One region of the Bacillus sp. z14 (2026) genome, then DNA from elsewhere that is predicted to be linked to it. Evidence: riboswitches for the same ligand, from Rfam matches in the RefSeq annotation. Region 1 holds a riboswitch; each other region holds the start of a gene.
What was found. Region 1 has a riboswitch for cobalamin ahead of AC4G3O_RS10505 (ABC transporter substrate-binding protein). Riboswitches for the same ligand answer to the same signal wherever they lie in the genome.
Positions count from the first base shown of each region.

Region 2: it holds a riboswitch for cobalamin, as region 1 does, so the genes downstream of both, AC4G3O_RS16190 (FecCD family ABC transporter permease) here and AC4G3O_RS10505 (ABC transporter substrate-binding protein) in region 1, are expected to answer to the same signal.
Region 3: it holds a riboswitch for cobalamin, as region 1 does, so the genes downstream of both, AC4G3O_RS01320 (ribonucleoside-diphosphate reductase subunit alpha) here and AC4G3O_RS10505 (ABC transporter substrate-binding protein) in region 1, are expected to answer to the same signal.
Region 4: it holds a riboswitch for cobalamin, as region 1 does, so the genes downstream of both, AC4G3O_RS11135 (ABC transporter substrate-binding protein) here and AC4G3O_RS10505 (ABC transporter substrate-binding protein) in region 1, are expected to answer to the same signal.

Region 1 covers NZ_JBZFQK010000002.1:913,394-916,833, reverse strand. Annotated here, with positions in the region: gene AC4G3O_RS10515 (ABC transporter ATP-binding protein) at 1-34, opposite strand, end outside; gene AC4G3O_RS10510 (FecCD family ABC transporter permease) at 36-1,067, opposite strand; gene AC4G3O_RS10505 (ABC transporter substrate-binding protein) at 1,069-2,040, opposite strand; cobalamin riboswitch at 2,232-2,411, opposite strand; gene AC4G3O_RS10500 (amidase) at 2,553-3,440, opposite strand, start outside.
Region 2 covers NZ_JBZFQK010000005.1:218,931-222,370, reverse strand. Annotated here, with positions in the region: gene AC4G3O_RS16200 (tetraprenyl-beta-curcumene synthase family protein) at 1-1,007, shown strand, start outside; gene AC4G3O_RS16195 (LLM class flavin-dependent oxidoreductase) at 1,035-2,036, shown strand; cobalamin riboswitch at 2,085-2,230, shown strand; gene AC4G3O_RS16190 (FecCD family ABC transporter permease) at 2,409-3,440, shown strand, end outside.
Region 3 covers NZ_JBZFQK010000001.1:296,917-300,356, forward strand. Annotated here, with positions in the region: gene AC4G3O_RS01320 (ribonucleoside-diphosphate reductase subunit alpha) at 1-1,404, opposite strand, end outside; cobalamin riboswitch at 1,572-1,753, opposite strand; gene AC4G3O_RS01325 (DEAD/DEAH box helicase) at 1,840-3,440, opposite strand, start outside.
Region 4 covers NZ_JBZFQK010000003.1:20,369-23,808, forward strand. Annotated here, with positions in the region: gene AC4G3O_RS11130 (TetR/AcrR family transcriptional regulator) at 1-443, opposite strand, end outside; gene AC4G3O_RS11135 (ABC transporter substrate-binding protein) at 598-1,563, opposite strand; cobalamin riboswitch at 1,674-1,867, opposite strand; gene AC4G3O_RS11140 (DUF6509 family protein) at 1,894-2,196, opposite strand; gene AC4G3O_RS11145 (polysaccharide deacetylase family protein) at 2,347-3,036, shown strand; gene AC4G3O_RS11150 (antibiotic biosynthesis monooxygenase family protein) at 3,168-3,440, opposite strand, start outside.

The DNA of each region.
Region 1 (3,440 bases):
AGCTGAGTTTCTCCACATTCAAAACAGCTGCCATCTCATAGTTCCCCCTTCTTTTTATTCTTTAAAATTAAATAAAGGAAAAACGGAGCGCCGAAAAAAGCAGTGATAATACCGATTTGAATCTCAGCAGGCCTGATGGCCAAACGGGAGATTAAATCAGCTATAATTAAGAAGCTCGCTCCCCCAAGGGCACTGGCCAACAGCAAATTCCAATGGGAGGGCCCAATGATCATACGGATCATATGAGGGACAATCAAACCAACAAATCCGATGGCTCCTGTTAATGAAACACTCATTCCAGTCACTAATGAAGCAGTAATTAACAACAGATTACGGGTTCGCTGAACAGAAATCCCCATATTTTGTGCCTGTTCTTCACCCAGCAGAAAGATATCCAAGTCGTTTGCATAGTACAAAAAGAGACAAATCGAAAATAAAACAGGGACAATCAATAGTTGCACATGACTCCAATCACGCCCGTTTAAGTTTCCCATCATCCATTGGACAATCTGCTGCATTACTCCTGCATTCGAAAAAGAGATCAGCAGGGAAGTACTGGCTGACAAAAATGAACTAATCGCAATACCCGTCAGTAGCAACGTCAACACTGAAGTTTTTCCATTGTTCGTCGCAATCAAATAGATTGTAAACAGTGTCAAGGCAGCCAGGATAAACCCCATTAACGGGACGAAAAGAGAATGGACAGCTGACAAACCAAAATAGATGGCCAGCACTCCTCCGAACGCTCCGCCTGAAGATACACCAATAATTCCCGGATCAGCCATCGGGTTGCGAAAAACACTTTGCATCACAACTCCCGATATAGCCAGACCTGCCCCAACTAATCCAGCTACAACAACCCGCCCCAGGCGAATCTGAACGAGGATTGTTTCATACATCGGGTTATAGTCAAACTCTATAAACGGAAGCAATGAGAGTAATACTTTCACAGTTTCCGTAAATGGAACGATGACCCCGCCATACATCGTTGCTAAAAGCAACGATGCGAGCAAGGAACAAATCAGGATTATGAAAATAAGTACCTGTTTAGACTGTTTAAAAGCCATATTATTCTCCATAAAGAACTTTATAAATATCTTCTGCTCCCTCAATCACAAAATGGGATGCCGTTGTTAAATTTGCACTGTCTATTACATGCACTTCATTATTCTTAAAGGCCTTCACATTTTTAAGAGCCGGATCCTTTTTCCATTCCTCGACGAATGTTGCTTTTGAGCCATCATACTGCCAATCACTTGTAATAATCACATCTGGATTTAACTCAACTAATTTTTCCTTTGAAAGATTCGGATAATCAGGATACTCTTCACCGGTAATGCCCGCTTCTGTAATGGCATTTATCCCGCCTGCTAAGGTGATGATTTCTCCTATTGTAGTATTCTCAGTAACTGAAGAATTTTGCTGTGTCCAGTAAACCACTCGTTTTTTATCTGTTTGTGCTTTTGCTTTCGTTTGTAAATCTGACATCCTCTTTTTGACATCAGCTATGATTTCTTCTGCTTTATCTTCTTCGCCAACAATGGTACCAACCTCCATTAGACCCTCCAATACACCTGATATAGAGGAATCATCTTTAAGTTGGTAGGTGGTGATGTCTGCAGCATCAATTTGTTTAAGAACCTCAGGATCTACATAGGAAGGAATCAGCACTAAATCAGGCTGAAGTGACAGCACCAATTCAGATGTAACTGATTCAATTTTTGTATCAATTCCATCTGTTAGATCTGCTACATTCGAAATCCCTGAGTCTGTCGACATTTTCGTAACCGCTGCAATCCGTTCCTCTTCTGCCAATGGCAATAAATATTCATCAATGGCCAACGTTGTTGAAACAATCCTTGAAGGTTTTTCTTTTATTGTTACCTTTTCTCCACGACCATCTGTCAGTGTTTTCGGATACTCGCTAGTTTCCTGGTTTGTTTCATTTTTCTGGTTATTTACTGTCTCATCATTTCCGCATGCAAACAATGCAAAAACGGATAAGAACACCAAAAGTGATAAGCTTGCAATCTTTTTCATCTCACTATTCTCCCTTTTCCAAAATTTATTATATTTAGCGAATTCACGCTGAAATATTAAACATAAAAAAGCCTGTCTTCCCGGTTAAGGAAAACAGGCTTGATTCATGCACAGACAAAAAAACGCTGTCAAAATCAGCGCAAAGACACAATCATCTCTACGTTCGCCATCCCTTTTCCCACCGAAAAGTAAGCAATACACATTCATAAGCAGGTTTCCTGACTCTGAGCTTCACTTTACTCTCACACCTTCCCTCATTTAAAGGTGGTCACGTGATTTCATCAGCTCTTACAGTAGCGGGGGCTGTTCCAGATTTACACTGGATTCCCTTTTACCTCACAATAGTGAGCACTTATGATTGTTTTAAATTTTCGTATTATTAATATATCATGTTGAAAATGTAAACGGAAGATATTTTCGATATATAGGAATTCTCATAAATATAAACAAGTGAAATGACTGTTTTAATTGACCAACTGAATTACACGCATCTTCTAGTCGATCTATCACTTTTATCGCCATCCAATATATGGATTCCCTTTCTGTCCAACCCATATATCGGATTGCTCTAACAACGCTCCTATTTTAAGAAGCCAATCTTCCCTTCCCTTTGGAGCCATCAATTGCACTCCAAGGGGTAAGCCAGAATCTGTCATATGAACAGGCAAGCTAATCGCAGGCTGTCCGATGATGTTCGCCAACTGTGTAAAAGGCGTATACGTTAAACTTGGTTTAAACATTTCATAGACCATTGCTAACTGTTCAGAGGGTTTTAGTTCATTTACTTTCAATAACTGCAAGCTCTGTTCATCCGTATGCGTCAATTCGCCCACCTTTGGAGCTGAGAAAGCTGTTGCCGGCGTCAAATACAAATCATAATCCTCATTGAACCTGGCCATTTGTGCAGCTGCCGTATCCCATTCAGCTAAACTGCGTGTAAATTGAACAGCTGATACATTCTGCCCGGCAGTTCTGAGTACCCATGTGACTATCTCTATATCATTAACGGTAATCGGCCGTCCAATGGCTTCCTCAATGGACAGTATATCTGCTGCCATTTCTCCGCTATTCATAATATAGTAATTTTCCATAAGGCGGATTCCATCTACCCCATTATCACATTCTTCAACGGTGAACCCTGCCTGTTCCAGCCATTTGACTGTCTTATGTACCGCTTCTACAGCTTCTTCACTAACGGGTGTTCCCACCGGAGACTTTGTGGAAAAAGCAATTTCAAACCTTTCTTTCAATGGATTCGAAAGCTCCTTCAAATAGCTCCCATTATATAAAGGTACCTGAAAGGCAGTATCCGGCTGAATGATTTGCAAGGCATCCAGCATAGCTGCACTATCACGAACCGTTTTGGTTAAGGCAAAATCTACCGCAGCTCCATGCCATTG
Region 2 (3,440 bases), on a different contig from region 1:
TCGCGAGTTGGCAGGCAAAGGCAGAAAAAATCCCTAATGAAGAGCTGCGTACACAGGCCTTATCCAGTATTGCCCACAAAACTTTCCATTGCGAGGGTGGTTCTATATTAGCTCTCGCAGCAGGTGAAAAAAAAGATGATGTCATTCGATTTATTGTTGCGTATCAAACCATCAGTGATTATCTTGATAATCTATGTGACCGCAGTACCTCACTTGATCCTAATGATTTTACGCTATTGCATCAATCAATGAAGGATGCTCTTAATCCGGAGGCCTTGACGAGAAATTATTATGAACTCAGAGAGGAGCAGGAAGATGGCGGGTATTTAGTCGAGTTAGTAAAAACCTGTCAATCTGTTCTTTCAAATATGGTGCATTACGAACATATCGAGCCTTATTTGAAAAAGCTTTGCACCTTTTATTGTGATTTACAAATACATAAGCATGTTACGTGGGAAGAACGGGTACATAGATTAGAAACCTGGTTCAATGAAAATAAACAGCAGCTTCCAGAAGGTTTGTCATGGTATGAATTCAGTGCTTGTGCAGGATCTACTCTGGGCATCTTTTGTTTAGTTTCATATGCAGTGCGTGATAATTTTACTGAACATTTGGGGAAAGACATATATGAATCTTATTTTCCTTATGTGCAAGGATTGCATATTATGTTGGACTATTTTATTGATCAGGAGGAGGATCGCCAAGGCGACGATTTAAATTTCTGTTTTTATTACGAAACGGAAGAGCAACTGATTGATAGACTTTGTTATTTTGTTGAAAAAGCCAATTTAGATGTCACAAAAATACCGGACAGCAAGTTCCACAGCATGATTAACCAGGGATTATTGGGTATTTATCTAGCCGATTCCAAGGTGAAAGACCAGTTGTCGGTTAAGCAATATACTAAAAAAATGTTAAGCCTGGGTGGCCGTTCAGCGTATTTCTTTTATTGGAATAGTAAGCTGTATCATGCGTTTAAGAGAATGAAAAAGAATAGGCGAGTCTAGCATTCAATACTAAGGGGATGGAGCAGAATGGTGAAATTAAGTATTCTAGACCAGTCACCGCGCTCTGTTGGAGAGCCTTCAGAGCAGGCACTTGCTAATACGGTCAAACTGGCAAAATTGGCTGAGGAGTGGGGATACTCAAGATTTTGGGTCAGCGAGCATCATGATAGTCAAGGCTTGGCAGGATCTTCGCCTGAGATATTGGCAACATGGATTGCTGCTCAAACAGATAAAATAAGAGTTGGAACAGGCGGTGTTATGCTGCCTCACTACAGTGCTTATAAAGTAGCTGAAAACTTCAGAGTATTATCTGGTTTAGCTCCAGGAAGAATAGATTTGGGAATCGGCAGGGCTCCTGGAGGGATGCCAAGAGCAACGCGAGCGTTGCAGGAGGGGAGAGTACAGGAACTGCATCGTTTTCCTGACCAGGTAGATGAGTTATCCTGGTATCTCTATGATCAAATACCGGAATTGCATCCTCTATATGGGTTATCGGCGACACCTACCATTACATCTCCGCCGGAATTGTGGATGCTTGGATCTAGTTCATCTAGCGCAGCTCTTGCAGCTCATAAGGGTATACCCTATAATTTTGCTTTGTTTATTAACAGTGAATATGCTGAAGAAAATATGAAGCATTACCATGAAGCATTTCGACCTACAGAGTTAGTACAGAATCCATCAGGTATGGTTACTGTATTTACAGTTTGTGCGGAATCGGACGAAGAGGCAGAATATCTGGCTGGTTCATTGGATTTATCGATGCTGTTTCTTTCACAGGGAATTATAAGAGAGGGAACACCTCACCCAAAAGAAATTCATGAAATGTCATTATCGCAGTTTGAGAAAGCTCGGATTGATTACAACAGAAGCAAGATGATTATCGGTTCTCCTAAAATGATTGGAGAAAAAATTAGAGAGCTGAGTGAACGCTTCTTTACAGATGAAATTATGCTTGTGACAATCACCCATTCATACGAGGCTAAAGAAAACTCCTTCAGATTAATTGCCAAAGAACTGTTGAAATAATAGTGGATTTGCCATTAGTCAATCAATCTATTAGAATAAGAATAAAATCTAATAAATCACTTTAAAAGTGCCTCGGTACACGAGGGTAAAAGGGAAAACGGTTCAAATCCGTTGCAGCCCCCGCTACTGTACTTACTAAATCACAAGTCTGATTTAGTAAAAGCCAGGAAACCTGCTTTTAGAGTTTTAGTACTTATTTTTCGGAGGGAAAAGTAGGCTTATTGTATTCACAGGCGTGAAAAAGTGAATCCTTAGCTCAATACCATCCTGAGCTAAGGATTTTTTATGTGTTGTAGCTTATAATCTTGTTTTAAAGTGCATGAATAATCCGAGGTTCGCCGCCAGGAGTAAAGAGGAATTGAAGTATAAGTTATGAATAATAAAAATAGAACAACCGGTATTTATTTTGGGAGTATCCTGTTTTTGCTGCTCGCTGCGTTGCTCGGCCTGTTTATAGGCAGCGTGGACATGTCATTTAAAGATATTCTTGGGATTCTCTTGAAGAACGTGACCGGCCAGGAATCCTTCTATACCGGTCCAAAAAATATAGAAATGATTATTTGGAATATACGATTACCCCGGGTATTAATCGCTTTATTTGTGGGTGCCTCACTGGCACTTGCCGGTGCTGCCTTTCAGGGGCTTTTGCAAAATCCACTCGCTGATCCATATACTATTGGAATTTCTTCCGGTGCATCGGTTGGGGCAGTGATTGTTCTATTCTTTAATATCGAATTTGCTCTTTTTGGTCAGTTCACATTGCCGCTTGTTGCAATCGTGTTTAGTTTTATAACCTTGTTTATTGTATTTGGTATTACAAAGGCAGCTAGTGTTACCTATGCAAATGAGACCATTATTTTAGCCGGTATAATTATGAATTCATTCATTGGCGCTGTGGTCTCACTTATCATTGCGCTATCCTCAGGAGATCAAATGAGGGAGGTATTAAACTGGCTGATGGGCAGTGTGGCTATGAAAAATTGGGGACACGTCAGTATATTGATTCCCTTTTTTATTATAGGAGCTTCCATAATTTTATATCATTATCGTGAACTAAATGGGATGGCTCTTGGAGATCAATCCGCTCAATATAATGGTATCGATGTGAAACGAAAGAAAATAATCATTATTATCGGGGCTGGACTATTAACGGGTGCAGCAGTTGCCGTATCAGGAGCTATTGGCTTTGTTGGACTGGTTATTCCACATCTTGTTCGCCTTCTTGCTGGTGCTGATCATCGCCACTTACTGCCATTATCCATGATTATTGGAGGTGGATATCTCGTATTGGCTGACTTGATTGCACGTACGATTATCAACCCGCAGGAATTACCAATCGGTGTCATTACTGCCTTAATCGGTGCACCTGTATTTACAATCTTACTGATTAAAGAACGCATAAAA
Region 3 (3,440 bases), on a different contig from region 1:
GGTTCTTTGTTCAATAACTTTGGTAGCACTTTGATTTTGCATAATTTCCGTACATAAATTACTGCAATATATCATTCCTTTATGGCGATTAGCATTAGAGCGGTTGACCGTATCCCGATAAAACATATAAGGTGTTCCTGTTTCAAGCTGAGAAATCATGATCGCCTTAAACACTTCAATGGCAGGTATTTCTTTTTTGGAAAGCTGCGGATGATTGATACATTCAGTATATTTTTGTCTGAATTGGCCATCCCCTGCTTCTTCATCAAAATAATCTTCAAGAGAATATCCCATTACTTTTCTTACTTCATGCGGATCAAATAAATACCAGGTACCCCGCTCCTTGACCATTTCCATAAATAAATCCGGAATGCAAACACCAGTAAATAAATCATGCGTTCGAAAACGTTCATCCCCATTATTTAAACGCGCTTCGAGGAAGGCAAATATATCCTTATGCCAAACATCCAGATAAACTGCAATGGCACCCTGTCTTTGGCCCAGTTGGTCCACACTGACGGCGGTATTATTTAATTGCTTCATCCATGGTATAACTCCTGAGGAAACACCCTTAAATCCTTTAATATCACTGCCTCGCGCTCTAATTTTCCCTAAATAAACACCTATTCCTCCGCCATTTTTAGATAGATTGGCAATATCGGTGTTTGAATCATAGATACCTTGCAAACTATCATCAACAGTATCGATAAAACAACTGGATAATTGGCCATAGCTTTTCCCAGCATTAGCAAGCGTAGGAGTTGCCACCGTCATATATAGATTGGATAAGGCCCAATATGCTTCTCTTATTAATTTGATTCGCTGTTCTTTAGGCTCATTCATCATTAATGTCATGGCAATAATCATAAACCGTTCCTGAGGAAGTTCATATAAGCTTCCATGATGAGATTTGGCTAAATAGCGATCTGCCAGCGTCCGAATGCCAATATACGTAAACAACTGATCTTTTGATGAATCGATGACTGCTTCGAGTTCATTGATTTCGTCTTCCGTATATTCATTTAACAATGCTGGATTATAAATCCCCATATCAGTCAATAGTTCAACAAGCTGATGAAAGCTCCCATATTTGTGTGTTAAATCATATCCCCGGCTTTTTGAAGCTTTATCATATAACTGGTCTAAATAAATAGTTGCCGCCACAAATGTCCAATCAGGCTCATCAGCAGAGATACGCTCTACGGCGCTTAGTACCAGTAAATTCACCAACTCTTTCTTGCTATAGTCAGACTTATACTCAAGTGCTGTCTTGATTTTTTCTAAGTATTCCTCTGCTGAATAAATAGATGTATAGGAACTAACACATTCCTTTATGTATGTTTCTATGCTTTTTAAATTTATGACTTCCAGACTTGCATAGTTTGATTCGTAAGATACTGCCATACTAATTTCCCCCTTATTGTTTGCCGATAAATCGATTAAAAACGTCTGTTCCCTCCACGCAAAAAATCCCATTGCCTAAAAATAAGCAATGGGAAAAGAAATAATAACAAGATTGAACTGTTCAATATTGCTATTTCATCCGTTCCACCCTCATTGCTCCCGATAAAGGCAAACCAGTGAAAAAGGCAGGTCTCCTGACTCATGCTTCGCTTTACTCTAAGTCCTTCCCATAGATTTCTCTACAGTGGTTTACTTATTTCATCAGCATTTACAGTTGCGGGTACAGTTCCGGATTTTAACCGGATTCCCTATTAAGTCGTAATACGACACCTTAAACACGTTAAAATCAATATATAGTATTTTAGATATAAAATGATAACAACATATAGAATTATAAATCTTATATGTGAAAATAGCAACTAAAATTCCGACAATTTATTTAGGCAATTGCTGGAGAAATTGATTGATAAATGCTTCGGATTCCAATCGAATTCCAATGTATGGCGGATGAACACGTTTATTGGCTTCAAGAGGAACCCCCAACCACAATACTTTTTGGTCAAGGATGACAAATGTGAAGCTTGGCCCATTCTGAAGATGGATATCCGGATCCAAATAGGAATGGGAATCTGGAGAATACATCATCAGTCTTGTTCTTGAGTTCCTCGTCTTCACTCTTTGAACAAAATCCGATGATAACACACTGGAATTTGGCAAGGAAAGGATAATGGAAGATTGGGCTTTTTTTAAATCCTGATAGAACCCTTCCAAATTTCTTGCATAAATCCATTGTAATTTTGGATGATGGTTGGCAATCCATTTGCCTATTTGATCCATATTGACCATTTGATTCCGTTTCATTTGATATTGAACGAGCTGATGAAGAGTTTTTGTATGCGAAACTTTTGATTCTATAAACTCCACATCGCTGACATGAATCAGTTTCCCTTTTGTTCTGGTAATTGCAACATTTAACAGCCGTTCACTTTCCCTGCCCGTTAAAAGCATCCCTGCCCGATTTTGCGGATAACTATCTACACTATCAAATACCATTACTTCCCGTTCACTTCCCTGGAAACGATGGACAGTGGCAGCCAATATATCATGCAGGCCGTTCTCTTCCTCATATAGATCTTTAATTAATGTTTCCATCAATTGTGCCTGCGCACGATAAGGGGTTGCATAACCGATTGATTTACTCCCATTGCTGTAGGCTTCATGAATAACCTGAAAGGATAACAATAGATTCATCAAATTCATTCTAGAACCAGAGGAAGTGCCCGTAAAGCAGTGTTCCCCTGTGAAGCTCGTATTTAACAGTACGGAAGCACGATCTACAAAAGGTGTCTTTGAAACGATATCTTTTTTATTTATATGAACACTTGGATGATCGCCAACCAGTGAATTATAAACATATTGGTTCGTAAAAGCGGAGATATCCGGATGCATTCTCCTCTGTTCCTTTAATAAAAACAAATGAGTATGAAGTTTTCCCCCACGTGCAATATCAGCAACACCGGCACGATGGAAGATGTCCTCCTTCAGCCAGCGGTCTACAAGCTCTCCCCTCGAAACCGCAATAGGAGGTAATTGCTTAAAATCCCCACAAATAATACAACGCTTGGCAAGTGCGCCGGCAAAGGCAATTTGCGGGATAAAGGCCATACTGGCTTCATCAATGATAACTAGATCATACTCTTGTTCAAAAATACTCGGGTCCATTGCTGCTTTCGCCAAGGTAGTCCCAACAATGAAGGCATTTTTGACTAAATGAATTTCTTTTTGCCTTATTTTCTCTAAGATTCTGCCCAGTTTTTTTTCAAGGTCAAGAAGCTGCTCCGAGTCACGTACGCTAAAAGACAGAGACAGATCTTTTTTTAGCAGTTTCTTTTCTTCATTAATCGAATCCCTTTCCTTCACTAAATGTCCATCATGACTTTCCAATAATTTAGCCGGCAATATATCCCCATGCATCAGAAGACCCTCACCAGTTTGAGAGCCGTAACGTAAAATATCTCCTTCATGAAAACGATCCG
Region 4 (3,440 bases), on a different contig from region 1:
TTCTCCGGAAACTCCTGGTAAGCAAAAAAAAAGATAAGATCTGCGAAACTTTTAAGTGCTTCTCGTCTGACCAGTTCTACTTCGAAAGAAACTCCGACTGATTCGAGTAAAATAAAATTGGCAACAGCCTTATTGGAAAAGCAAATTTCCAAATAGCGAAGAATTCCGGCATATGCTTTATAACCAATGCGTGGTTCCCGTAAAGCTGCAAGCTTAATCTCTTCTGCAACTTCTCCAATCAAACTTTCACAAAGTGCAACAATCAAAGTCTCTTTATTGCCGAATTGTTGGTAGAACGTTGTTTTCGAGACATGTGCATACTCAACTATGTCCAGAACTGATGTATTCTTGTAACCTCTTGTAGTGAATAATTGGAGGGCTGCATATAGCATTTTATCTCTTGCTTCGGTCGGCAGGTCATTTACATATAACATTCTTATCATTCCAATCCCATGTGTGAGTACGAATACGTATTGGTATCATCATACCTACTCAAAAGGGAAATTTCAACAAAATTGTTAGAAAATTTAATTTATTTTCTTCGACAAAAAAAGAGCCTCCCAAAGTAAAATGGGCACGGCTCTTAAATGAAAATGTTTATTTAAATATTTCAGGATAGATTTTTTCAGCTATCAATTGCAAGCCTTCTGTTAAACGTGGTCCCGGTCTTGACACTGTGTCATTATCTACATCATAAACCTGCTTATTTTGAACGGCAGGTACCTCGGACCAAGCTTTTCTTCCATATACCTTTTCTTCTGGATTTTCAATATAATAGCCATATGTAGTAAGAATAACATCAGGATTGCGATCAATGACTTGTTCTTCATTCATTGTTACCCAACCCTCTTGATCAGCGGCAATATTCTCTGCCTGAATGATATCAAGCATTTCGTCTATATAGGTTCCGTTAGCCGCTGTATATAAATCCGGTGAGGAAGATACTTCAATCCAAACCTTCTTCTTATCTTTTATAGCACTTGCTTTCTCTTTAATTTCTGCTACTTCTTTTTTCATATCCGAAATAATTTCATCAGCTTTGTCTGATGTTCCGGTTGCTTTAGCAATCAATTCAATTGTTCCATATGCACCATCAAACGAATTGGCGTCAGGTACGATAATAACATCAATACCAGCTGTCTGGAATTGTTTAATGGTATCCTTAGCATTATTAAAATGACTGGCAGAAAGCAATAAAAGATCCGGATTTAATTCCAACACTTTTTCAATATTGATTTCTAACCCGCCGACCTTAGGTTTGTCAGCAGCTTCTGTAGGAAAATTACAATAATCTGATACACCAATGATTTTCTCTCCAAGACCTAGTGCATAGGCCGTTTCAGTATTGCTTGGCAGCAAGGATACGATCGTGTCCGGCTTTTCCTCAATCTTGATGCTTTCTCCGGATCCATCCCTTACCTCAACAGGAAAGGCTGTGGACGTTGATTCAGAAACCTCTTTCTTCTGGTTTGAGTCATCTTCAGTTGACGAACACCCAAACATTAACATAGATAGCGTAAGCATTAGCATAAATAAAAATAAATAGTTTTGCTTTTTTAGCATAGTTATTCCCCTTTCCAACATAATAAAAAAGCCTTAGCTCGAAAAAAGCTAAGGCGAAAATCCACATTAAAATAACAGGATTGGACGCCTACTTTTCCCTCCGAAAAATAGTACATACAAAAGAAAGAGCAGGTCTCCTGGCTGACGCATCAATTTACTCTGATTTACCTTCCCATGCTCTAAACAAAGAGCCGGTGGTTTACAAATCATTTCATCCGCGTATACAGTAGCGGGGGCTGCACCGGATTTGCACCGGTTTCCCTATTATCCTAATAAATAAGGCACTCTTACACTATTCAATATTTATATTTTTTATATAATCAGCTATCTTCATTCTTCTTCATATTCAACATCAGTATGTTCCCTGCAAAATTGTAAAACCATCGATAATTCATCTTCCTCAAGCTCAAAATCCAAAATACTTTGTGTTTCACTTTCTATAAACTCATATTTTGAAATTTGGTCCTGATTTTCATCCATTACATATATAACACGCAACAGAAGACCCTTATCGGTATATAGTTCATCTTCCTCGGGAACGGAAATCTCCAGTACATATTCGAACCTTTCTCCAGAAAGGATACCAAACGGGTCTTCCAGTTTCTCAACTGTATAACTTTGTATCTCGATCATCTTTATCAACCTTTCTAAAATGCTTATGTCTATTATACATGTTCAATCTCTTTATTAAACATTTTACCCAATTATTCAACTCCGTTTAGGAATATTTTTTAACAAGAATCAAAAACTATATTAAAATCACTTAATCCATAGGAGTTTATTATGCGTACTCTATCTGTTCTCACATTGCTCATTATCCAGCTTCTTATTCCATCTGAAACATTTGCAAAGACAGCCTACCTCAGTTTTGATGATGGTCCCTCAAACATCACACAGGAAATCCTCGATATCCTCAAAGTTCAGGATGTTAAGGCAACCTTTTTTGTAACGGGAACAGCCAGCCCGGGACATATGTATTTATATAAAGATATCGTAAAAAATGGACACGCTCTTGGACTGCATTCCTATTCTCATAATTATTCCAAAATCTATCGATCCAAGGATACTTTTTTTAAAGACATTACTCAACTGGAAGAATTTTTGGAAAGGGAAGTAGGCGTAAGCCCGAAAATCCTACGATTCCCCGGCGGCTCCAATAACTATGTCGCAAAACAATATGCCGGGACTGATTTAATGGATCAATTAAAGACTGAGGTAATAAAAAGAGGATATAAATATTATGATTGGAACTGCGATGCTAACGATGGATTAAATCCTCCAATTCCAGAAAAAAAATTACTTAAATTAATTATGCAAGGGGTAGGTGAAAAAGAAAATCTCTATATCCTCCTGCATGATTTTAACGGCAATACAACAATCGTGGATGGGCTTCCGGAAATCATTCGCCGTCTGAAACATAAGGGATACACCTTTAAAATAATGGATGAGTCCACACCAACTTTTGAATTTTAAAAATGATAAATACTCCTATCAGTTCAAATCGCAAATGCTGTCCATTATTCTGTAACGCTTCTTTTCTAACCTGAAATAAGGTTTACATTATAAAACAAACGCCCTTTCAGGTAGGGGCGTTTTGTTTTTTATTATTCGACTACAAGGTAATTGCCATGTTCCATATTGATTACGTATTCTGGCTTTGGGGGCTTACCTCCGTGCTCCTTGATTTTCGCTTTATGGCCAGCGATATGCTCAGGGCTCTTTTCCCATGCTTTCCATGCTTCCTCTGATTCCCAGCGGATAATCATGACAACTTCTTCTTCCCCACGCGTTGTTTTTTTCACTAATAACTCCCGACTTATAAAGCCTTCACGCTGCTCAATTAACGACGGACCTTGATCTGGCTTCTTTTTGAAGCG